Regions from separate parts of the Paenibacillus sp. FSL R7-0312 genome, predicted to be linked through region 2. Evidence: riboswitches for the same ligand, from Rfam matches in the RefSeq annotation. Region 2 holds a riboswitch; each other region holds the start of a gene.
The links. A riboswitch is a leader RNA that binds a small molecule or an ion and turns the genes downstream of it on or off. The one in region 2 is predicted to bind cyclic di-GMP.
Positions count from the first base shown of each region.

Region 1 (5,747 bases), 380 kb from region 2:
TTGGTGTCGGTGCTGCTGTTGGTGTCGGCGTTGGCGTCACCGTTGGTGTCGGTGTTGGTGCTGCTGTTGGTGTCGGCGTTGGCGTCACCGTTGGTGTCGGTGTTGGTGCTGCTGTTGGTGTCGGCGTTGGCGTCACCGTTGGTGTCGGTGTTGGTGCTGCTGTTGGTGTCGGCGTTGGCGTCACCGTTGGTGTCGGTTTCACTGTCGGTGTTGGTTTTACTGTCGGTGTCGGTTTCACTGTCGGTGTTGGTTTCACTGTCGGTGTTGGTTTCACTGTCGGTGTCGGTTTCACTGTCGGTGTTGGCTTCACTGTCGGCGTTGGTTTCACCGTTGGTGTCGGTTTCACTGTCGGCGTTGGCGTCACCGTTGGTGTCGGTTTCACTGTCGGCGTTGGCGTCACCGTTGGTGTCGGTTTCACTGTCGGTGTTGGTTTCACTGTCGGTGTTGGCTTCACTGTCGGCGTTGGTTTCACCGTCGGTGTCGGCTTCACTGTCGGTGTCGGCTTCATTGTCGGCGTTGGTTTCACTGTCGGCGTTGGCGTCACAGTTGGTGTCGGTTTCACTGTCGGTGTCGGCTTCACTGTCGGTGTCGGCTTCACTGTCGGTGTTGGCTTCACTGTCGGCGTTGGTTTCACCGTTGGTGTCGGTTTCACTGTCGGTGTTGGTTTTACTGTCGGTGTCGGTTTCACTGTCGGTGTTGGTTTCACTGTCGGTGTTGGTTTCACTGTCGGTGTCGGTTTCACTGTCGGTGTTGGCTTCACTGTCGGCGTTGGTTTCACCGTTGGTGTCGGTTTCACTGTCGGCGTTGGCGTCACCGTTGGTGTCGGTTTCACTGTCGGCGTTGGCGTCACAGTTGGTGTCGGTTTCACTGTCGGTGTCGGCTTCACTGTCGGTGTCGGCTTCACTGTCGGCGTTGGTTTCACTGTCGGTGTTGGCGACGGAGTACACTTAGGTGTCGGCGTCGGTTTCACTGTCGGTGTTGGTTTCACTGTCGGCGTTGGCATCACTGTTGGTGTCGGTTTCACTGTCGGCGTTGGCGTCACTGTTGGTGTCGGTTTTACCGTCGGTGTCGGTTTCACTGTTGGTGTGGGAGTTGGCTTCACCGTCGGCGTTGCAGTCGGTTTCACTGTTGGTGTAGGGCTTGGTGTTACGGTTGGTGTTGGCGATGGGCTGGGGGTTGGTGTTGCGGTCGGCGTCGGACTTGGCGGCGGTCCATCTCCCTGGTATGTTCCTAGGTGCATTTCTACTCCGCCGGCAAAAGACTTGGCAATTAGCGTTCCGTATAGCTCTGCACCGGAATAATTGACATCCGCCTTAGGCGCCAGTATCGTCCCCAAAAAGGTGGTATACGCAATATTCACCTTGGTCGCTTCGTAGAAGTTGAACAACACTTGACCTGCTTTGCCGTTATTCATTGCGAAACTTGGTACATTGACCGTAGCTCCACTTATGTTAATAATTAACGTGGCATTCTGGGCAATGTTGAATTGAATATTGTTTGTATTCGCCAGCGTTGCCGCATCCAGGTGAACTACGTTGAAAAGATCCGGCGCACTTATTGTAAGTGTTCCATAATTATTATTGCCAATTTCTTTCGTAGCGGACAATGCCCCGTATGCTGCAGAACGCGAGATCAGATACTGCTTCTCAGCCGGGAAATCAATCGGGCTTCCCTGCTTCTTCGCGCCTATAATATTCACAATAGGCTCATTGGCTTCAATGGTGTCCCCATACACAACGTTTCCGTAGATTTCTCCGCTACCCGAATGTTTAAACTTCTTACCGGCAACGAGTACGTCTGTGGCTGAAGAATTCCTGTAGGCCCTGGCTACCCCGTAACCTCCAGAGAGAGTAATATTCCCTCCCGCTGCAAGACGGCCTTCAATTTGATCATTGTCTTGCGTGAAATCGTCAAAGATAAAAGCATTAAAATTCCCGGCAATCCCCAAGACCGGCGTTGGATTGTAAGGTACACCAGCTGTTGCCCTTACCTCCGTCCCCCAAGTGAAGGCGCTACTTACGGTCAGTACGCCCGCCAGAATACAGGCGGCCGCTTTTCGCAATTTTTTTCTCAATAATCTACACCTCCTATTCAACTATTCTATGAAATCGTCGCAAAACTATAACAAAAAAAAGACCGCCACGAAGGGTTAGCTTCACGGCGGCCGGACGACCATAGCCCGGACTTAAGGGGCATCAGATTCCTGACTTTGCGTCCCGCTCTTTCGAAACGGTTTGCGTTTGTACATGATTGATATGAAATTGGAAAAGCTTATGTAATACCCAACAGAAATCTGTGACATTTGTTACTTTAGAACTAACTTTAGTTTAGATGCCACTTGGCATATTGTCAATATATTTCCAATTCATTTCACAGCTATTTTTGTGATGAAAAAAATAAAAAACGCTTTATTCATAAGGCTTTATACAATTTATAAACATACCTTCCTGACGAAAAAGGTCGATAATCCCACTAATTCGCCGCAGTACTTTTTCCTTTTCACAGAGTTATTATCCTTAAATTTCAAATATCAAAATTTAGTATTTTAGTCCTACTTTTTCTCCCCGCCCCCCCCATCTTCGCTTAAACAAACCTCACATGGTGAACCTGAAGAAACGGGTGCCATCCTCCTTAAGGACACCACCCGTTTCCGGACATACAAGAGAGCTCTTATATAGTAAAAGCCTTATGAGATTCATCTGTTTTCACAGCAGTCTTTAATCGACATATCTAGGGAGTTTGTGTAGAGGGCTGGAAATCTGCACACGCAGAAATCCATTTTTAGAGCAGCTGAATCCAGCCAATCATTGATACCCAAAGCGGAACGCTAAGGAATAACCCAAACAATAAACCGCGGCGGAGATTTCCTTCATGACTCATTGCCATTCTCCTTTTAATCAGATTTATTTACAACTTTATTATTTCAATTTTAATATAAAATAATTTTCCCGATTTTATTGTGAATTATGTCACATTAACAGCCCTCTTTTTTTAAATACCATTGATTTTTTTTGAACTTCGGGTTAAATTACGAATATACGTTCTCGTTGGAGGAGATGAGATTGATGCACAGAGCAGAGAGCCAGGACAATATGCTGGTGAAATCGTATATCTTGCTGCCGCTCATTTTATCCGCCTTTGAACGCGATGCTTCCATCCTATCCGCAGAGCTGCGCACACCCGATCCTTACCTTGAGGTTCTCCGGACAGCGGCGGGTGCAGCCATAGCCGACCTGCGGGATGTCCGCACCGAGATGAGAGCCCGTGGTCTGAAGGTCTATGCACAGCAGCAGCTGGAAGTTGGCATTGAAGCCAAATTTGTCTGCAGGGGTTATCATGAACGGATGCTGCTGCTGGATGATGTCATTACCGCCCAGTCTACTATCCGCATGCGCAGATATTTGGGTCTTGGCACTCCGGACTCAACCGCCTTGAGATGAACAGCAACTCTGGCTATGTTAATTCTCGGCGTTACTTCCCCCATAAAAAAGAGGCCCGCCATGATTGGCAAGACCTCAGGGTACCCTATTACATCCCTTACCTGAAAATAAGCTGATACCCAGATAAAGATTACATTAAAATCGTCCAATACCCAAGCGTACCGCAGATAACCACAGCCGCTACGGGATACAGGATCTTCCGGCTTACCTGATCCTTAAACACAATAAACAAACAAAGCATACAAAGCCATGCGATAAGAAGGCTGCCCATCTCTTATGCATACGCTCCTTCCCGGCATTTCTGCCCTGGCTCCTGCAGCATACCACCGCAGAGTCCGCTTTCCATATATATAAGAAGATTACCCGCTGAATATCCCTATGATACCCGCTGACAGCTGATAAGCATGAAATTTTTATTTATTTGGCCACAAATGGATTCACCACTCCTGCTCAAGAACGGGATATTCCCAGAAACCTAAGCGCCCTTTGGCAGGTATAGGATGAGCCAGCGCAACGACTTCCTCCAGCTTCCAGGCATACCGGCCTTCTGCATAATCGCCGAACACATATTCATTCCCGCCCGGCCAGTTCTGCTGTGCTTGCTGAGGCGTAACCCCGCAGCAACCAGCCAGCCGGCTGGTCGCAAGGATTACCCCGGAGGGCAGATTATCCGCCGTGTAGCCGTGCCGGGCAAGCACCGATTGATACGGCTCTGTCCTGCATATGGCCTTATCTACCTGCATACCGGCATGGATGGCTAATTCTCCCCGGTAAGCCGTCGGCCAGGAACGGGTCTCGATCTGTTTTTCACCCAGCTCAATTAAGGTTGCCCAAGGCTGGCGAATCGTCAGACACTTCATACAAGTGCCTCCTCTCATAAACAAAATAGGCTCTAGGAATAACATATAAATCGTTTAATAAGATTGATTTCATTTTAGTCCTGCATTCTGTATTAAGCATAAGCAAGCATCGGGCCGGTAGACGATCGGATGAATAAATAAAAAAACGCGACCCCCAAAACCCCGGAAAGCCGCGCCACTATTGAGTTCTTACGGATGCTGGTGAAGGGAATTGAACCCCCGGCCTACGCATTACGAGTGCGTTGCTCTACCCCTGAGCTACACCAGCTTAAAAGGATTGCCCCTGCCAAACAAAAAATATTATAACTCTTTCAGCAGAAAACGCAACCCTTTTTGACTATTACCTCTTCCTATCCCTGCATAAGCCCCAACCCGCGGAAATATTCCAGCGCCTGCTTAGCACTCTCCAGCGACGACACGGCATAAGCCTCTTGCTCTACTATATAATACAGAATTCCGCTTTCCTCTGCCTTGTCGAAGACGCTAGCGAAATCAACCTGCCCTTTCCCGAGGTCAGTCTCTTCATTATTTGCCCCGAAATCCTTAATGTGGACCAGCGGAACACGCCCGGCATAACGCGAGACATAGTCAATCGGCCGGGCCCCGCCCCTGTATACCCACCCCAGATCAAACTCGGCAAACATATGCTCAGCAGGAATCTGCCCCAGCCATATATCGATGACTGCTTTGCCGTCTACCTCCGCAAATTCATAATCATGGTTGTGATACCCGTACTGCAGGCCTGCTGCACGGACCATCGCGGAGGCCTTCTCCAAGAAGGGAATCACCGCCGTCACATCTTCCATCGAGGGGTTCTGCGGAAGCGGTGCCGAAGGGGTGATCATATATTGTAGTCCAAGTTCCTTCGCATATTCAATTTCTTTGGCTAACGCCCGTTCCATGTTATCCAGACTGCTGAAATCCAGGCCCACATGCGCCGAAGGCGCAGCAAGACCCAACCGGTCCAATGTACGGCGCAGTTCTCCTGCAGACACGCCGAAATAACCGGCGAATTCTACCGCCTGGTATCCCATCTCCGCCACTTTGCCCAGTGTACCCAGGAAATCGCGCTCTGTCTGGTCACGCAGTGTGTACATTTGAATTCCGATTTGCTGTGAGGCCTTTGCCATGAAAGATCCGCTCCTTATAGGTTGAATCTGATTACAACTACAGGTACTCCTTACTCTCCTTGCAGCTTACGTTCCACGGATTCCAGCTTGCTGCGGCTCGTAGAAGACTTGTCACGACGGTCATCAATTTTAAGCGAGGTAGATACTCTCTGTGCTCCTGAAGTAAAAGGCGACTCATGCAGCGCTTCTACTGCAGACAGAATCCGTGCAACCGGTCCTTCAATAATAGTCCCCATCGAAGTAAGCTCATAGGTAATCCCCTCCACGGTCTGCAGCACACGCTGCATATCGGCCACATAGCTGCTGAGACTGGTACT
Region 1 covers NZ_JBBORE010000001.1:783,756-789,502, forward strand. Annotated here, with positions in the region: gene MKX70_RS03325 (choice-of-anchor A family protein) at 1-2,074, opposite strand, end outside; cyclic di-GMP riboswitch class I at 2,157-2,249, opposite strand; gene MKX70_RS03330 (hypothetical protein) at 3,063-3,440, shown strand; gene MKX70_RS03335 (ASCH domain-containing protein) at 3,878-4,300, opposite strand; tRNA gene MKX70_RS03340 (tRNA-Thr) at 4,497-4,568, opposite strand; gene MKX70_RS03345 (sugar phosphate isomerase/epimerase family protein) at 4,651-5,430, opposite strand; gene MKX70_RS03350 (MTH1187 family thiamine-binding protein) at 5,481-5,747, opposite strand, start outside.
Region 1: it holds a riboswitch for cyclic di-GMP, as region 2 does, so the genes downstream of both, MKX70_RS03325 (choice-of-anchor A family protein) here and MKX70_RS04835 (bifunctional diguanylate cyclase/phosphodiesterase) in region 2, are expected to answer to the same signal.

Region 2 (8,578 bases):
CTAAAGGCGCCGGGAAGGGCAAGAACGGCGGTGCAGCTGCCGGTGCGGCTGGATTCGGCGCCAAAGGTAAAGGCAAGAGCGGCAGCGCTGGCGCCGGTGTCTTTGGCGGTGCAGTTAAGGGCGGCGGCGCTGAGGCTGGCGCTGGTGAAGAGCCGCGCGCAGGTGTAGCGCCGGCTGAAGACGGCGGCGCAGCAGGCGGCCGTAAGCGCGGCCGCGGGCCGGAAGCGGCCGCGCGGCGTGCACTTGCAGCCGCCTCCGCAGCGGGCAGCGCGGCGAAGGCGGACCGCCGGGGCGAAGCCGGCGGATCAGGTGCTCCGCGCGAGCGTGAGCGCGGCAGAGGCCGCGGCGGAGACGGCGGAGGCAGTGCCGGGGGACGCGGCATTGCCTTCGGCTTCGGCTCCGGCAAGGGCGGCTACGGCGCGCCAAGCGGGGGCGGAGCCGAGCAGGCGGGCGGTGAGCTGCGCGGCGTGGACGCGAGCACACGGTTCCGCAGCCGCGAAGACCTCGGCAGCGGCCTCGGAAGCGAAGGCAACGGCGCAGCGCCGGAGGGCAAGAGCCGCCGCAAGAAGAAGAAAGGCGGCGTCTTCATCGGCACTTCTGTGACTCCAGGCAACGTGGAGACCACTAATCCGGCACCGGCAGGCGCTGGCGACAAGAGCGGCAATCCGGAGGGCGGCGGCCGCAGAAAGCGGAAGAAGAAACCTCAGGCCTAGGCAGAATTAATAGAAGGCACTGTTCCTTTAGGGGGACAGTGCTTTTTTAGAATATAAGGGGACTTCTATTTCACCTGAAACGTAGCACTTCCTGACACCCATATGTCAAAATGATTGCTCGGGATAGGGTGATCCTTCCTTGCACTGCCTGCTTGGCTTTTGATACAATATAGACCTGGTGTCCGTTCATAACGGGCCGGGAATTCAATTCAAGGAGTGACTTTCATGGGTAAAAAAGCAGACGGGAAAGTGCTTGCCCAGAACAAAAAAGCTTCCCATGATTATTTTATTGAGGATACGTATGAAGCGGGTTTGGTTCTGACGGGTACAGAGATCAAATCGCTGCGTAACGGCCGCGCTAACATCGGGGACGCTTTTGCTACCATCCGGAACGGTGAGATTCATATTCACAATATGCATATCAGCCCTTTTGAACAAGGGAACCGCGCCAACCCTACCGATCCAACGCGTACACGTAAGCTGCTCATGCATAAGGAACAGATTCACAAGCTGCTCGGTTCCTCGAAGCGGGATGGCTTCACGATTGTGCCGCTGAAGATTTATGTGCGCAATGGCTACGCCAAGCTGCTGATCGGCCTTGGTAAAGGTAAGAAGGAATACGACAAGCGCGACTCCGCCGCGAAGCGCGATGCTCAGCGTGATATCCAGCGTGTGCTGCGCGACAAACAGAAGATCGCCCGCTAGACTGGTAACCACCTGGCGCCCAATTGTTCCAGATTCGACCTTCAATTCCTTTAACCTACGTGTTAAAGTGTTGATAAATGTGCTATACTGTGTAAGTAAAACTTATTGCTTCTGAACAGCCATCTTGATCAAGATAGCTGTGAACCGGATCAGCATGTATGCTTGTCATTGATCCGTTAATCCGAAGCGCCCTTTCTAATGAGGGGCCGTTCTTGGATTCGACGGGGATAGTTCGAGCATGAGTAGCGAGTAGTGGGGACGCGTCCGCTTCATCAACGCTAAAGCCTATTAAACGGCAAACAACAAAACAACTACGCTTTCGCAGCCTAAGAAACTGTGCGCGTGCTTCTACCCTGCATCGCCCATGTGACAGGGATAGGGGCTAACAAGTAGTGGGATACGCTGTCTCATCTCCGCCTGCGGTGAGCTGAAGAAGACAATCAGGCTGACCCAACGTATAGCCGGTTACGGGGCGATACTCGGGTGACATCAAATCCGTGACTACACTCGTAGAAGCTTATGTGCCGTTATCTTCGGACAGGGGTTCGACTCCCCTCGGCTCCATATGGAGTATCAGTGAAGACACCTTTAGGGGTGTCTTTTTTCATTTCGGCGGCTGTTTTGGACTATACGTGGTGGTTAAAAGGCTTGCTGTGACGCGGTTTCGGGGGCTTGCTGTTAATGGATACAGTGAGTTTCACTGAGGCTATACGGAGACCGGTGGCTTTGGCCTCCACGTAACCCGTGATAAATATGCTCCCCCTTCGGCGTGTGTTTTCGCCTTCCATACCCATCATCCGCCCTTCGATTTTGACCAAAGAAGAGATCGTTGCAGTCTGAGCACTCCTACCTGCTATAAGTTGATATGAACGGTGCCATACGGAAATGTAGAAATTGGTTGTAACACCCAGCAGTATCAACTATAATTAGTGTCAGCTTGTAGATTAATGTCGAATAATGTATTGTCTTTCAGATAATCTCAATAATAATAGGGCACACTCGTTGAAAAACGGGGTCGCAAAACTACAGGGGCTATCACATGTCCAATTTGGATATGTTATGCCAGCCAGTTACCGAAGGCAAGGAAACCTCTCCTTTTCGGGAGAGTTTTTTTGTTGCAATGGGCCTGATTCATAAGGTGGGAGAACAGTGAGTATATTTAATAAGTCGATTGTATTTATCATAGCTCTGATTATTTTTGGACTACTAGGTAATATGCTCAGCCTATCCCTATTGCTGGGGGTCAATTTTATCTTCGGTAGTATATTCACCTTTTTGATATTGCGGATATATGGTCTTAAATGGGCTTTAGTGGCATCGGTTATTGTAAATGGTTACACGTTGTTTCTTTGGAATCATCCTTACGCTATGCTTGTTTTTGTGCTGGAAACTTTATTTGTCGGCGTCTTCTACAGAGGGAAAAGGATTGTTCTTTTTGATAGCCTATATTGGATGATTTTAGGGATGCCTCTCATATGGGTATTCTATCGTTATGCCCTGGATATGAATTTTACCGCTTCCCTGCTGGTTGTGCTTAAGGATGCCGTGAATGGTATTTTAAATGTATTGATTTCCAGTTTAATCTTTACTTATCTGCCTCTTCTTAAATGGCCATCATTCCAAAAACGCAAGATGTCGAGCTCTCTTCATGATGTGCTTTTCAACATATTTGTCACGTTTACCTTTATAACTTTGCTTCTGGTGACGGTGATGATCGGTCATGAACAGTATCACAACATGAATGAAAAAATAAAGTCAGAGACTGAACGAGATTCCGCTATCATCCGCAATGATCTTACAGAGTGGGGAGAAGTTCATGTTGCCGCAGTGAATACTTTATCGATGGCGGCGGCTGAGAATAGGATGGAAGAGATCGATTCCTTGCAGCGCCAAATGGCTTATCTACTGGCGTTATATCCGGATTTTACTACTTCATACATTGCTGATCGCAACGGAGTTACAAAGCTGTTCTCTCCATTACTAAATAACAAAGGAAAGTCAACGATTGGCTTAAACTTCTCGGATCGGCCTTACTTTGAATATATGAGAGAAAAACACCAATTCGTTGTTTCCGATGTGTTTCTTGGAAGAGGTTGCGTTAACGAACCCATTGTCGTTGTGGGCTCCCCTATTATGATTAGCGGCGAATTTACAGGGGCGGCCGTAGGTGTGCTCAATCTTAACTATGTTACAACGGAGTTAAAAAAGCTGGCGAATAATAGACTAATGAATGTCACAATCGTAGACCGGAATGACAGGGTTATTGCGAGTACTCGTGATGATCTGGCCGTTATGAACCCGTATAACTGGGCAGAAAGGGGCGAAGCAAGTGAAATAATTGGCGGTTTGTATCACTGGTTCCCGGATGCTATCAGAAATCCAATGAACAGATGGGGAGAATCCTCCTATTTCAAGATCATGACAATTCCGGAACTGGGTGATTGGAGTGTTATTGTCGAGGCACCAATTGCCCCCTATCGTGACCGCTTGTATAGCTACTACATAAAAATATTCAGTGTTTTATTGGCCTGTGGATTGATATTTATTTTTATTTCTAATGTGATCAGTGAAATCATTGTTCGACCGATTAAGCTTTTAACCCACACAACCACTAATTTACCTGAGAAAATAGCCGAGAACCAGAGCGTGAACTGGAAAGGCAGCTTTATACAAGAAATTAATACGCTTATATCTAACAGCAAGGATACGGCCACCAGACTTCAAAGCATGTTTGCTGAGATTCAACTCCTCGCCTATTACGACTGCTTGACCGGTTTACCCAATAGAGTCAACTTTAATCAACGGTTACAAGCTTACTTGAAGGAAGCCGACGACCATGGTCACACAGCCGCAATCCTGTTCATCGATGTCGATCGGTTTAAGATGGTAAATGATACGTTCGGTCATACAAAGGGCGATCAGTTATTAAAGCTGGTAGTTGTGAGGGTTCAAGAATGTCTTGGTCAGGATGCGATCCTCTCAAGAATGGGTGGAGATGAATTCATCGCCTTACTTCCCAATGTGACCCGTGAACAATCGGAACAAATTGCCCAAGCTGTTCTTGCGGCATTTAAGATACCCATTTCGCTAAGTGATCACGAGGTGTATACTACACCAAGTATTGGTATCAGCCTCTTTCCAACGGATGGAGACAGTGAGATGGAACTTATTAAGAATGCAGATCAAGCGATGTATATGGTTAAAAAGACAGGGCGTAATGGTTACAGTTTCTATGAGGGGAAGCTTAATACGTCATTGTCAAACCAAATGAGCTTGGAGACGATGCTTCATAAAGCTTTAGATAATCATGAGTTTGAACTATTCTATCAGCCCCGGATGGAATTGAAGACAGGCCAAATTATCGGACTAGAGGCTCTGATTCGATGGCGCCATCCAGTTCAGGGCATGATTAGCCCCGCGGAATTTATACCGATTGCCGAAGAAAGCGGACTGATTAGCCCCATTGGAGAATGGGTGTTACGGACAGCTTGTTCGCAAAACAAAGCTTGGCAGAATGAGGGCTACAAGCCAGTCTGTGTCTCCGTTAATCTATCCGTAAGGCAATTTAAGGATAAGGATCTGGTTCGGAACATCTCTGGCATCTTGAACGAGACCCAGCTTGATCCACGATACTTGGAGCTGGAGATTACTGAAAATATAAGTATGAACAATGAAGAACAGGTACTCTCCACTTTACAGGAGATAAGAAAGTTAGGCGTTAAGATCTCCATTGATGATTTTGGCACTGGGTATTCTTCATTGAACTATCTTGTGAACTACCCAATCGATTTCCTTAAAATTGATCAGTCCTTCGTTCGTAACATTCAGAGCCAATCCAACGATGTGTCCATTGTGAAAGCTATCATTTTCATCGCTCATAGCATCGGTTTAAAAGTTGTCGCGGAAGGCGTCGAAACGGAGGAACAATTGAACTTGCTGCGTGAATTGGAGTGTGATGATGTCCAGGGATATTTAATAAGCAAACCGGTACAATGTGAAGAGGTAAGGAATTTCTTATAAGGGAGTGCCGATAAGCTGCCTTTCTATGTATTATGGTGTCGTACGGGGGGCTTCTAGGGTGACATCAAAACTGTAACTACACTCGTAGAAGCTTATGTGCCGTTATCTTCGGACAGGGGTTCGACTCCCCTCGGCTCCATCTTATTATCAGTGAGATCACCTTCTTATGGTGGTCTTTTTATTTTTAGCAGAACTGCTTGCTCTATCGTCTAACCAGATTGTTTTTGTTTTAATTTTGCTTAATCCCTGACAATAATCTATAATTGTAGGCTAATATGCACTCTGTCAGGAGGAAATGATGAATTTTATTAGAGAGCACCTAGCAGGATATGGAGCGAGCGACCAAATGGTTGTGTATCTCTCGAACATCATCATGGTCTTATGTATTGCTGTACTCTCTGTAACGGCCAATCTTGTAGCCAAAAGAATCGTACTTAAGATCATTATTCATATTATCAATAACAACCGGTATACGTGGGATAATATTTTTTTGGAGAAAAAAGTATTTCACAAGCTGTCGCATCTCGCTCCAGCCTTTATCATCTATTACGCTGCGCCTATTTTTCCGCTGTATCAATCTTTTATTGTAAAGGTTGCCTTAGCTTATATGATTATTGTAACGATCAGGGTACTCAATGCACTTCTTGATGCCATTGATACTATTTATCGTACGTATGAAGTGTCCAAGATTAGGCCGATCAAGGGCTACATCCAGGTTGCGAAGATTTTTCTGTATATTATTGGTGCGATTGTGGTGATTTCTAACCTCATGGGTCAGAATCCGCTGATTCTTCTTAGTGGACTGGGAGCGTTATCCGCTGTTCTTATGCTAGTCTTCAAAGATTCGATACTGGGCTTGGTGGCAGGTGTTCAATTATCCTCTAACGATATGGTTCGTGTAGGGGACTGGATTGAAATGCCTAAATATAATGCCGACGGTAATGTCATAGATATTACGCTAAATACGGTAAAGGTGATGAATTTCGATAAAACCATTACCATGATTCCAAGTTATGCCCTGATATCAGACTCTTTTAAAAATTGGCGGGGCATGGAAGCCTCTGGGGGCAGAAGGATGAAACGAAGTGTCTGTATTGATACTAGCAGCATATGTTTCTGTACAAAAGAAATGATTGAGGAGTTCCGTAAGGTTCACTACCTTAGCGATTACATCACTACAAGAATCGATGAAATTAACGCCTATAATATCGAACATCATATCAATATGGAGAGCAAGGTTAATGGGAGACAGCTAACGAATATCGGGGTGTTCAGAGAATATGTCCAAGAATATCTGCGCAATCATCCTAAAATCCATAAGAATATGACGCTCATTGTCAGACAGCTGGAAGCAGGAGACAGCGGACTGCCCTTAGAAATTTATGCGTTCAGCAATGAGACTACCTGGGGTGTGTATGAGGCGGTCCAGTCTGATATCTTTGATCACATTTTTGCGATTATCCCTTTGTTTGGACTTCGTATTTTTCAGAACCCGACGGGCCAAGATATCCTTAACTTAAAAGAAAGAAGAGAGTATTCGATAGGATACTGAAGATATGATTGCATCCGTAAAGGCTTGTGTGCCTTTATCTTCGGGCAGGGCGGCGATTCCCTACGGCTCCGTCTGAAGGTGGGCTGATCAACTGCCGGGATTATTGAGGGTAAGCTTCATCAACGCTACGCTAAAGCCTATTAAACGGCAAACAACAAAACAACTACGCTTTCGCAGCCTAAGAAACTGTGCGCGTGCTTCTACCCTGCATCGCTTTAAAGTTTAACCCGCACATCCATTCACTCATTACAGAAGGTGCGCTGGACCGGAACAAGGAGTGGAAAAAGGCAGAGTTTATCTCGTATGAGTACTTACGAAAGTCGTGGCAAAAGCTACTGCTGGATCTCATGATGAAATGGTATCCGGAGGACGAACGGGTAAGAAGACTGGTGAATCAGTTGTACCAGCGTTACCCGAAGGGGTTTTGCGTGAATGCGGAGCAACGGATGATAGATGCGCGGGGAGCCGCAAAATATATAGGACGATATTTAGCACGTCCAGCGATCGCGGAGTACCGGGTCGTCAGCTATGATTACCATAAAGTCCATTATTGGTATGCAGATCACCGAACGGGTAAACGGGTATGTGTGGTCTCGCCCGTGATGAAATTTACTTACGACCTGGTGCAGCACATCCCGCCGAAGCATATACGGATGGTAGGGCGCTACGGTCTATACAGCCGTGGAAAAAACAAAGAGTCGCAGAAGGTCATAAATCTGTGGCGGTTCATGGTACATAAACAAATGGAGATGATCTTTCCAGCCAAAGAACGGAGGAAGAAGAGTTACCGTGAGCGAATGCTGGAGAGTTATGGTCAAGATCCGCTGATCTGTCCCTGCTGCAAGCACCGGATGTTGCTTGTGGTGATTTGGCATGCAGAATATGGCCGAATTTATTATTATGACGAAGAGCGAGAATATGCAGACCAAAAGAAATGGGGGATAAGGAAACATGGGAAAGGCGAAGAGAACAAACCGGATAAAATGAAGGATGGGGACTTATGGGAACCGTGGGCAGAAGAAGAGCCATAGATATGGATTGATTATGTCTGTGTGGAATGTGGGGAGTTAGACCCGGTGCCTGAGTTTATCGTGGTCGAGTGTTCGTATGGACTGGAGGTCGGAGAATCGCCGGAGTTTTTCTGTCCTTCTTGTAATGGAACCTTGGTAAGAAAAGAAGAGCCAACGGACAAATGACCGCTGGCTAGTAAGTCTATTCACCTGCTAGGGTGATTTTGTTCTGCTACTTCCTCCGCACCCGGAATGCAGTGTTCCTACTGTAGACGTCGTCTAACGTAGAAATTGCAAATTTCATTTTTTAATTCTTAGGAGATGAAGCTAAATTTTCATGAAAAAAACTAATTCTGTTTCGATGTTATTATTGCTGCTGACGTTAGGGGGATGGGCCGGTGCGCTGTGGATTCATGGCATGATCGGTGTGTATGCGTGGTTGGTGCTGAAGTTCATTTTGCCGGCTGCCGGAGCCGTATGGGCTGTAATGAATCTGATTTGGCTGGCCGTAAAACTTGTGAAGCGAGCACCCCTAAATAAACTGTTGCTGAATTTGGGGGTGTCGGCTGTACTAATTG
Region 2 covers NZ_JBBORE010000001.1:1,158,203-1,166,780, reverse strand. Annotated here, with positions in the region: gene rnr (ribonuclease R) at 1-713, shown strand, start outside; gene smpB (SsrA-binding protein SmpB) at 939-1,418, shown strand; RNA gene ssrA (transfer-messenger RNA) at 1,621-1,985, shown strand; cyclic di-GMP riboswitch class I at 2,401-2,496, shown strand; gene MKX70_RS04835 (bifunctional diguanylate cyclase/phosphodiesterase) at 2,568-5,438, shown strand; gene MKX70_RS04830 (mechanosensitive ion channel family protein) at 5,737-6,990, shown strand; gene MKX70_RS04825 (IS91 family transposase) at 7,179-8,021, shown strand; gene MKX70_RS04820 (M23 family metallopeptidase) at 8,338-8,578, shown strand, end outside.

Region 3 (8,578 bases), 380 kb from region 2:
ACGGCAGAGCCAACACCGACACCAACGGCAGAGCCAACACCAACGCCAACGGCGGCACCGACACCGACGCCAACGGCAGAGCCAACACCGACACCAACACCAACACCAACACCAACGCCAACGGCGGCACCAACACCAACGCCAACAGCAGCACCGACACCGACGCCAACGGCAGAGCCAACACCAACGCCAACAGCAGCACCGACACCGACGCCAACGGCAGAGCCAACACCGACACCAACGGCAGCACCAACACCAACGCCAACGGCGGCACCAACACCGACAGTAGAACCAACGCCAACATCAACAGCAGCACCGACACCAACGCCAACAGCAGCACCAACGCCAACGCCAACACCAACACCAACACCAACACCAACACCAACGGCAACACCAACACCAACACCAACACCAACACCAACACCAACACCAACACCAACACCAACACCAACACCAACACCAACACCAACACCAACACCAACACCAACACCAACACCAACACCAACACCAACACCAACACCAACACCAACACCAACACCAACACCAACACCAACACCAACGCCAACGGCAGCGCCAACGCCGACACCAGAACCAACACCAACACCGACGCCGACACCAACACCAACACCGACATTACCACCGGCACCAGTACCATCGTCTGCACCGCCCGTCTTTATTAATGTAGTGCCAACGCCGACTCCAATAATCGGCTATATTGTAAATCCAGATACAATAATCATTGATGATCCGCTGCCTTTGGGCCCTGTGACAACAGTAACACCTCGGCCGTTAGTGGTGACACCAAGTCCAACCCTAACGCCAAGCCCAAGCGCAACACCAAGTCCAACGCCAATTGTGACAATCATTGATGAAGAGATTCCGTTAGGCAATGTACCTGCGGATGCATCGCTCCCGAAGACTGGTGAGTCCAGTCCGGCTCCCTATTACTTGGTCGGTCTAGCCCTTGCAGGATTGGGAATATTCCTCGGCAGAAGATCCAGAACAGATAAACGTAAATAAATGCAATTCGTAAGATCCTTTCCGACAGGCTGGCGATATCACCGCTAAATCGGGAAAAGGCTGCTTTGGGAGAAGACGTTCTCCACAAAGCAGCCTTTTTTATATGGGATATACATTTGATATTATATTTCCTCGTAAAATCAAATGTGCTAAGGAGAAAGAGTTGCGTCTTTACGATCATGGGACCTTGAGTATATATTAAAATTTCAAAATTAAAATTAGTTCTTTATACATAGTTTGAAAATATCCTTATCGGTGCCATCGAGAGCGATGAGAGGATCAGGATTCAGCTGGGAAAGCTATGTTTTCAATTAAAAAAACCTTTTGTAACAGTGCTTTGGAGTGAATCGGTAGATATAATCTATTACCAGATGTTTCAAAGGATTTCATTGACAATCAGCCTTGATAGCGGATAAACTAAAATTAGTTCCAAAGTAATGAATATCATAGACATTAGTATAAAAGTTTGATTTAGTACATAATTTCACAACCTAATCTTTCACTGACGTATAAACGCAAACCGTTCGAAAGGACGGGACGCAAAGTCCAGGAGTCTAAAGCGCGATGGAGCGCAACGATCGTCCGACTGCCGTAAAGAGAGCAACCTCTTTCCGGCGGTCTTTTTTTGTTATATAAATGTGGCCTATATCTATATTAACTGTGAGGTGAGCTTGTATGTTCCAATTAAAAAAATTCAAACGTCTTACGGTGTTCGGACTTATAGCAGTTCTGATTGTGGGAAGCGGCCGAATTATTTCACTGGGGAGCACCTCAGTTAAAGCCGAGGGCAACTCTTTGCCGGGCAATGCATCCAAGTATAATGTGTTCATCTTGGGAGATGTTGATGTTAAGCATAGTGATATTGAAGGCAGATTAGCTGCTGGCGGAAACGTGGATTTAAATGTTAATTACTCTGTGGGACATAGTCTTACTAGTGAAGAAACGAAGGAAGGATACTCTCTCATCGCTGGTGGTAATCTGTATTATTCCCAGGGAGAAACCGTGGGTGATGTAGTCTACGGGGGAGTTATAGCGGCAGCGGCGGCCCGCGCGGGGGGACAGGAAGCTTACAACAAAAAATAAATGTTGTAGATTTTTCAGCCGAGTTTAGTTTACTTCGTGAGAAATCTCAGCAGCTTGCTTCTCAGCCTGTTAATGGGGTTACCACTGCCAACTCCGGTAATTTCTTTTTGGAAGGTACAAATTCGGATGTTAACATATTTACTGTAGAGGGCAGCAAGCTGTCTAGTGCAAATGAGTTGAGAATTAAGATTCCAGATGGCTCAACAGCTATAGTAAATATCTCCGGCACTTCAGTAACTATGAAGAATATGGGGACGGGAATTAATGGTAACGGAAATAAGGATAACGCTATGAACAGTAAAGTGTTATATAACTTCAGTCAAGCGACCAGTCTTCAAATCGAAGGTATCGGAGTTTTGGGATCTGTGCTGGCTCCATATGCCTCTATTCAATTTAATAATGGTCAAATCAACGGGAACCTGATCGGAGCTTCGCTCTCAGGATCGGGAGAATCCCACCATATTCCGTATAAAGGCCAAGATCCGCCGACACCGACTTCGACGCCTTCAGTGACGCCGACGCCAACAGCAACACCGGCAGTGACGCCGACGCCAACGGCAACACCGGCAGTGACGCCGACGCCAACGGCAACACCGGCAGCGACGCCTACGCCAACGGCAACGCCGACAACAGCGCCAACGGCAACACCGGCAGTGACGCCGACGCCAACGGCAACACCGGCAGCGACGCCTACGCCAACGGCAACGCCGACAACAGCGCCAACGGCAACACCGACTGCAACGCCGACAACAGCGCCAACGGCAACACCGACTGCAACACCGACTGCAACACCGACAACAGCGCCAACGGCAACGCCGACTGCAACACCGACAACAGCGCCAACGGCAACGCCGACTGCAACACCGACAACAGCGCCAACGGCAACACCGACAGCAACGCCGACAACAGCGCCAACGGCAACACCGACAGCAACGCCGACAACAGCGCCAACGGCAACACCGACAGTAGCGCCAACGGCAACACCGACAGCAACGCCGACAATAGTGCCAACAGCAACGCCGACGCCAACGGTAACACCGGCAGCAACGCCGACCGCGGTACCGACAGCAACCAGCACGAGTGTTTTTGTCCCAAGCTTCGTATTTCCGACATCAACCGCTCCGACAGTGATTGGGACTATTGTGACTGATACCGACACTACTATTAATGATGACCCGGTTCCTCTCGGGCCGGCAGCATCACCGGTTGTGACGATGCTGACAACAACAGCGCCACAGCCAGTTGTGGAGGTTCCTGCACCTGCACCTGCACCTTCACCGGTAGCAGGACCGGCACCTGAAGAAATCATTACGGATGACGAGATTCCTCTGGGCAGTGTGACTGCAGAGCAAACCCTGCCGCAGACGGGTGAATCAAGTCCTGCGCCGTACTATATTGCGGGTGTTGCTCTTGCCGGTCTGGGCCTGCTTCTTAGAAGAACCGCCAGAGTGAACAAGCGCAAATAATTATTGTTAAGCCGCTGTGTTTGGATGAGGGCTGCTGCCGGAGAGAGATTCTCCGGGAAGCAGCCTTTTTGTATACGGGGGCGCATTCTAATCGCAGCTTACCACTTGGGCGAAGCAGGCAGCGCCGGACTGACGGCGGTGTTTTTAGTTGGACGGATACCATGCTATACTAGGCTCAAATTATTCATAAGCAAGAATACACATTTCCTCAAAGAAATGGTTATTACTGAAAGGGTGAACGTTATGTGGAGTATATACCTGCTAGTGGTGCTGGTTGTTGTCGCGGGGATTTTGGCTTATGCCGGATTGTACTTTTATGGAGTGGCTATTAAGCGGGCACCCAAAGAATTCCTGGGCAAGACGCCGGATCTGAAGGTGGACCCGCCGGTAGCCGGGGCTTCGTGGGGGGAAGGGGCGGAATGGGTAGCACGGCAGAACTTTCGGGAAGTGGAGCTGGTCTCGGATGATGGACTGAAGCTGCGAGGCTACTATCTGGCTTCAGAGCGTGCTGCGGGCCGTACCGTAATTATTGCCCACGGTTATTCCGGCAAGGCTAAGGATATGGGGGCAACCGCCAAAAACTATTATGACAACCTGGGATATAATGTACTGCTGCCCGACGCCAGAGGTCACGGGAAAAGCGAAGGGGACTACATTGGCTTCGGTTGGCCGGAGCGCCGTGATTATCAGCAGTGGATCGGATTTATTCTGCAGGAGACCGGGCCAGAGGCGCAAATTGTGCTGCATGGCGTATCTATGGGCGGATCGACAGTGCTAATGACCGCCGGTGAACAGCTTCCTCCGCAGGTCAAAGCCGTTGTCGCTGATTGCGGCTACACCTCAGTCAAAGCGCAACTGACTTACCAGCTGTGGCGGATGTATCATCTGCCGGGCTTCCCCTTTGTGCAGATTGCCAGCCTGGTAACGCGGATGAAGGCAGGCTATTATTTCGGTGAAGCGTCAGCGCTGGAACAGGTGCGTAAAGCCCGGGTGCCGATTCTGTTTATCCATGGAGATGCGGATAAGTTTGTGCCTTTTGCGATGATGGATGAGCTGTATGGTGCCTGCAAGAGTCCTAAGGAGAAGTTGGTGGTGCATGGAGCGGGGCATGGTCTTGCCTATGATACGGATAAAAGGGAGTATATCCGCACAGTAGGCGACTTCGTGGAACGTTATGTACACAGCCCGGCAGCGGCTGATTGGGTCTAAAAAAAGTCCCCGGAACGTAGACGCGCCCGATATCCGCAAACAGCGGGTATCGGGCGCTTATTATGTTCCACACATGGGGCCTTTCCCTGCGTCAGGGAAGCAGCACAGCCATGTCTTATCGGTATATGAATCCCCCGCCGTTTGTGAGCGAAACGGGTGTCGTTGTTCCTTGTTATTTCCAGCAGCCGTGTGGCGAGAGAAATCCTTCCAATACGACAAAAGCCCTACCTCTCTTTTGTCCTTGCGGCTCCGTGGCCGCGCCAGTGCGAATCGGAATGCTATGTTCGAATTTAATCTCATAAAAAGGAAAAGTACTGCAAGAAAACGTAAGATTTTGTGTCCAAACTGCCGATAATAAAGACAAGTAATTTATCGGCCTGACATCTTCTTGATGGGGATAATCATACACGAAAACAAATATTATATTACTATAACATGTGATATATAGAAATGCAAGCCGATATTGGGCTGAGGCCGGGACGGATGATGGGACAGATGGGATTATACAGAAGATTTTTGGGGAATCAGATCCGGAATTATATATTCGGCTCAGCAGTAGCGGTGCTGGCGGTAGGGAGTTTGATCCTGCTCTCCTCTCTGGAGATTAGCAGCATCGAATACTTCAGGCTCTTGCTTGTGCTCGCCTTGTCATTCGTGATTATGGCGGTCATGGAGATCGGGGTTTTTATCAATCAGATCAGACCGGTACGCACTGCGCTGTATGAAGATAACCTTACTTTGTCTATGCTGGAAGAGGCGTATCTGCATACACATCAATTGCCGAAGCGCGCGGTTCAGCGGATTATGGGGCCTCACCTTCTGGGCTTGTCCCTCCCGGCTGTCCTGATGACCTTCTGGATGATCTACAACGGCTGGATCACTATCCCGTATTTTTATCTGATTCTGGCTATGTGCGGCGCTGTTCTTGTGTCGTGTATGCATGCGCTGATTGAATTTTTTCTGACCTGTACGGCCATTATTCCGCTGATCAAAGAATTCAGGAACCGGGCGCTGGAGCAGTACGGTGTCGACTTTTCTCTGGAAGGTCATGTATTCGTACCTATCCGTCCCAAATTTCTGGTGAGCTGCATGCTGATCGGCACCTTTCCGCTGTTCCTGTTCATCATGGCTACCCATATTCGCCTGAATGGTCAGGAGGGTCCTGTAGTTGTGGTGGGGCTTCAAAGTTACTGGGCTTGGGCAAGTATGGTGCTGCTGATCGGCACCCTCTTCTCCTCCATTGCAGCATGGCTGCTGACCAACAGTGTGCAGCATCCTATTAATGAGTTGTATCAGGCGATGAATCAGGTGAAGGACGGCTACCTGGTGCAGATGCAGGATGAGTACTCTGATGAATTCTCCAAGCTTGTAGCAGGATTTAACATGATGGTCCGGGGACTGCAGGCCCGGGAGCAACAGAACCGGCAGTTGCTCGACAGCTACTTCACTACACTCGCAGTGGCGCTGGATGCCCGTGATCCTTACACAGCAGGGCATTCCCTGCGTGTCGCGGAATATTCTGTGATTATCGGCCAGCTGGCTGGACTAACCGGGCAGCAGTTGGACGATCTGCGTAAGACGGCCTTGCTGCATGATATTGGTAAGATTGGGGTGAGAGACAGCATCCTGTTTAAGGAAGAAGCCCTGACCGATGAGGAGTTCGACCAGATTAAGAGCCATCCTGTGCTTGGAGAGAATATTCTGCGGCAGATTGAACCGGTCGAAAAGATGGTACCCTATCTGGGCGGCGTCCGTTCCCATCATGAACGTTATGACGGTAAAGGATATCCGGATGGACTTGCCGGTACGAATATTCCTTTACATGGCCGGATTATCGCTGTGGCGGATGCCTATGATGCTATGACTTCTAACCGCCCTTACCGTAAAGGGATGGATCACGACCGGGCGCTGGCTATTCTAGAGCAGGGAAGGGGTACTCAATGGGACCCGGAATTCGCCGGCTTGTTTCTGTCTTACTTTGGGCGGAAGCCGGAACCTCTTCAAACAGGCTATACCGTCAAAACAGGATAAGGATGCAGCGTTCTTCCGGTTATCCTTATATTTCTTGCAGAAGCGGATGCCATCCAGTTTATGGAGGGTTCCGCTTCTGCTTTGCGTGCCTATTTTGTGAACTGCCATTGAAATGCGACAATTAACGACTACATTCATTGAAGGATTGCGGGCGGACCGTTATAATTATTAAGTCTGGATTTTAATTAAAAAATAAGGGAGATTTCTATGAAACGCGCAGATGTGCTGCTGATTTCTATCGTTTTGATTGCTGCGCTCGCTTTTCTTGTGCCGAGATGGCTTTCAAATGATGCTGATAAAGGTGGGCCGGGCAAGGAACTTACGGCCAATATAACGGTAGACGGCAAGCTGTTCAAAACAGTAACGCTTACCAAAGAAGAGCAAACCATTGATATTCGCACAGATCGGGGCTATAACATTTTGAAGGTGCATGATTACGGGATTGAGATGTACGATGCGGATTGTCCCGATCAGGTATGTCTCGGCTTTGGATTTATCACGCTGCCCAAGCAGACCATAGTATGCCTTCCGCACCGGGTATTAGTTGAAATTGCAAGCGGGTCGGGGGAGGATGAAGTAGATGCCTATGTCCAGTAGTGAATCGGCTACAGCGCTGAAACGGACGGTCATTATTGCGATTTTCGCGGCCGTTGCCGTAGTGCTGAGTATTGTCGAGGCTCAGATTCCGCTTGCGGGAATGGGGCTGATGCCCGGAGCCAAGCTGGGGTTCGCCAATATTATGATTTTGACCTGTATTTACTTTTTGCGTGGACGAGATGTGTTCGTGCTCGTCATTCTGAAGACGCTGCTGACTGCATTTCTGCTTGGCACACTGTCCAGTCTGCTCTTCAGCCTGTTCGGCTCGTTGTTCAGTTTTGTGGTCATGTTCGCGCTGGTCAAGCTGGGGGGCAAGAGGTTCAGTGTCATCGGAATCAGTATTGCAGGGGGCCTGGCTCATAATACAGGCCAGTTGCTTGCGGCCTCGTTTGTATTCAATTCAACGAGTATTTTCTACTACTTGCCGATTCTGCTGATTACCGGGATTGTGACGGGGATTGCTGTCGGCTTCGCCGTGCGGTATGTCGTAGACTCGCTATCCAAAATATCCTTGTTTGAAGAGTTCCTGAACGGACCGGGCCACTAGCTGCGGAAGGATGACTAACATGAATCAATCGTACAAAGATACAGAGGCCGGTGAGGAACCGGCCGTTATTACGCTTGCGGGAGTCTCGTTCGGATATGATCCGGAGCATCCGATTCTCCATGACATAAACGTGTCTATCCCGCAGGGCCAATGGGTAAGCATTGTAGGACCCAACGGCTGCGGGAAATCTACGCTCGTCAAGCTTCTGAATGCACTGCTGCCCAAGAGTGCCGGGGAGATTACTGTCTGCGGACATACGCTGCAGGAAGAGACGATTGGAGACATCCGGCGATGCATCGGGATGGTGTTCCAGAATCCGGATAACCAGTTCATCGGACAGACGGTAGAGGAAGATATCCTCTTCGGCCTGGAAGGCCTGTGTCTGCCCTACGAAGAGATGAAGCAGCGGCTTGATCTCTATACCGAGAAGCTGAGCATTGATCATCTGCTGTCCAAGCATCCCGGAGAGCTGTCGGGCGGACAGAAGCAGCGTGTCGCGCTTGCTTCGATTCTCGCCATGAAGCCAGGCATCGTCATCCTCGACGAGGCCTCTTCTATGTTGGATGAAGGCAGCCGTGATGAGCTTATGGGCATTCTGCGGGACATGCAGGCAGAAGGGGCGTAC
Region 3 covers NZ_JBBORE010000001.1:774,681-783,258, reverse strand. Annotated here, with positions in the region: gene MKX70_RS03325 (choice-of-anchor A family protein) at 1-1,020, shown strand, start outside; cyclic di-GMP riboswitch class I at 1,525-1,614, shown strand; partial or broken gene MKX70_RS33375 (choice-of-anchor A family protein) at 1,696-2,519, shown strand; gene MKX70_RS33370 (LPXTG cell wall anchor domain-containing protein) at 3,318-3,569, shown strand; gene MKX70_RS03310 (alpha/beta hydrolase) at 3,813-4,778, shown strand; gene MKX70_RS03305 (HD domain-containing phosphohydrolase) at 5,229-6,809, shown strand; gene MKX70_RS03300 (NusG domain II-containing protein) at 7,017-7,406, shown strand; gene MKX70_RS03295 (Gx transporter family protein) at 7,390-7,953, shown strand; gene MKX70_RS03290 (ATP-binding cassette domain-containing protein) at 7,973-8,578, shown strand, end outside.
Region 3: it holds a riboswitch for cyclic di-GMP, as region 2 does, so the genes downstream of both, MKX70_RS33375 (choice-of-anchor A family protein) here and MKX70_RS04835 (bifunctional diguanylate cyclase/phosphodiesterase) in region 2, are expected to answer to the same signal.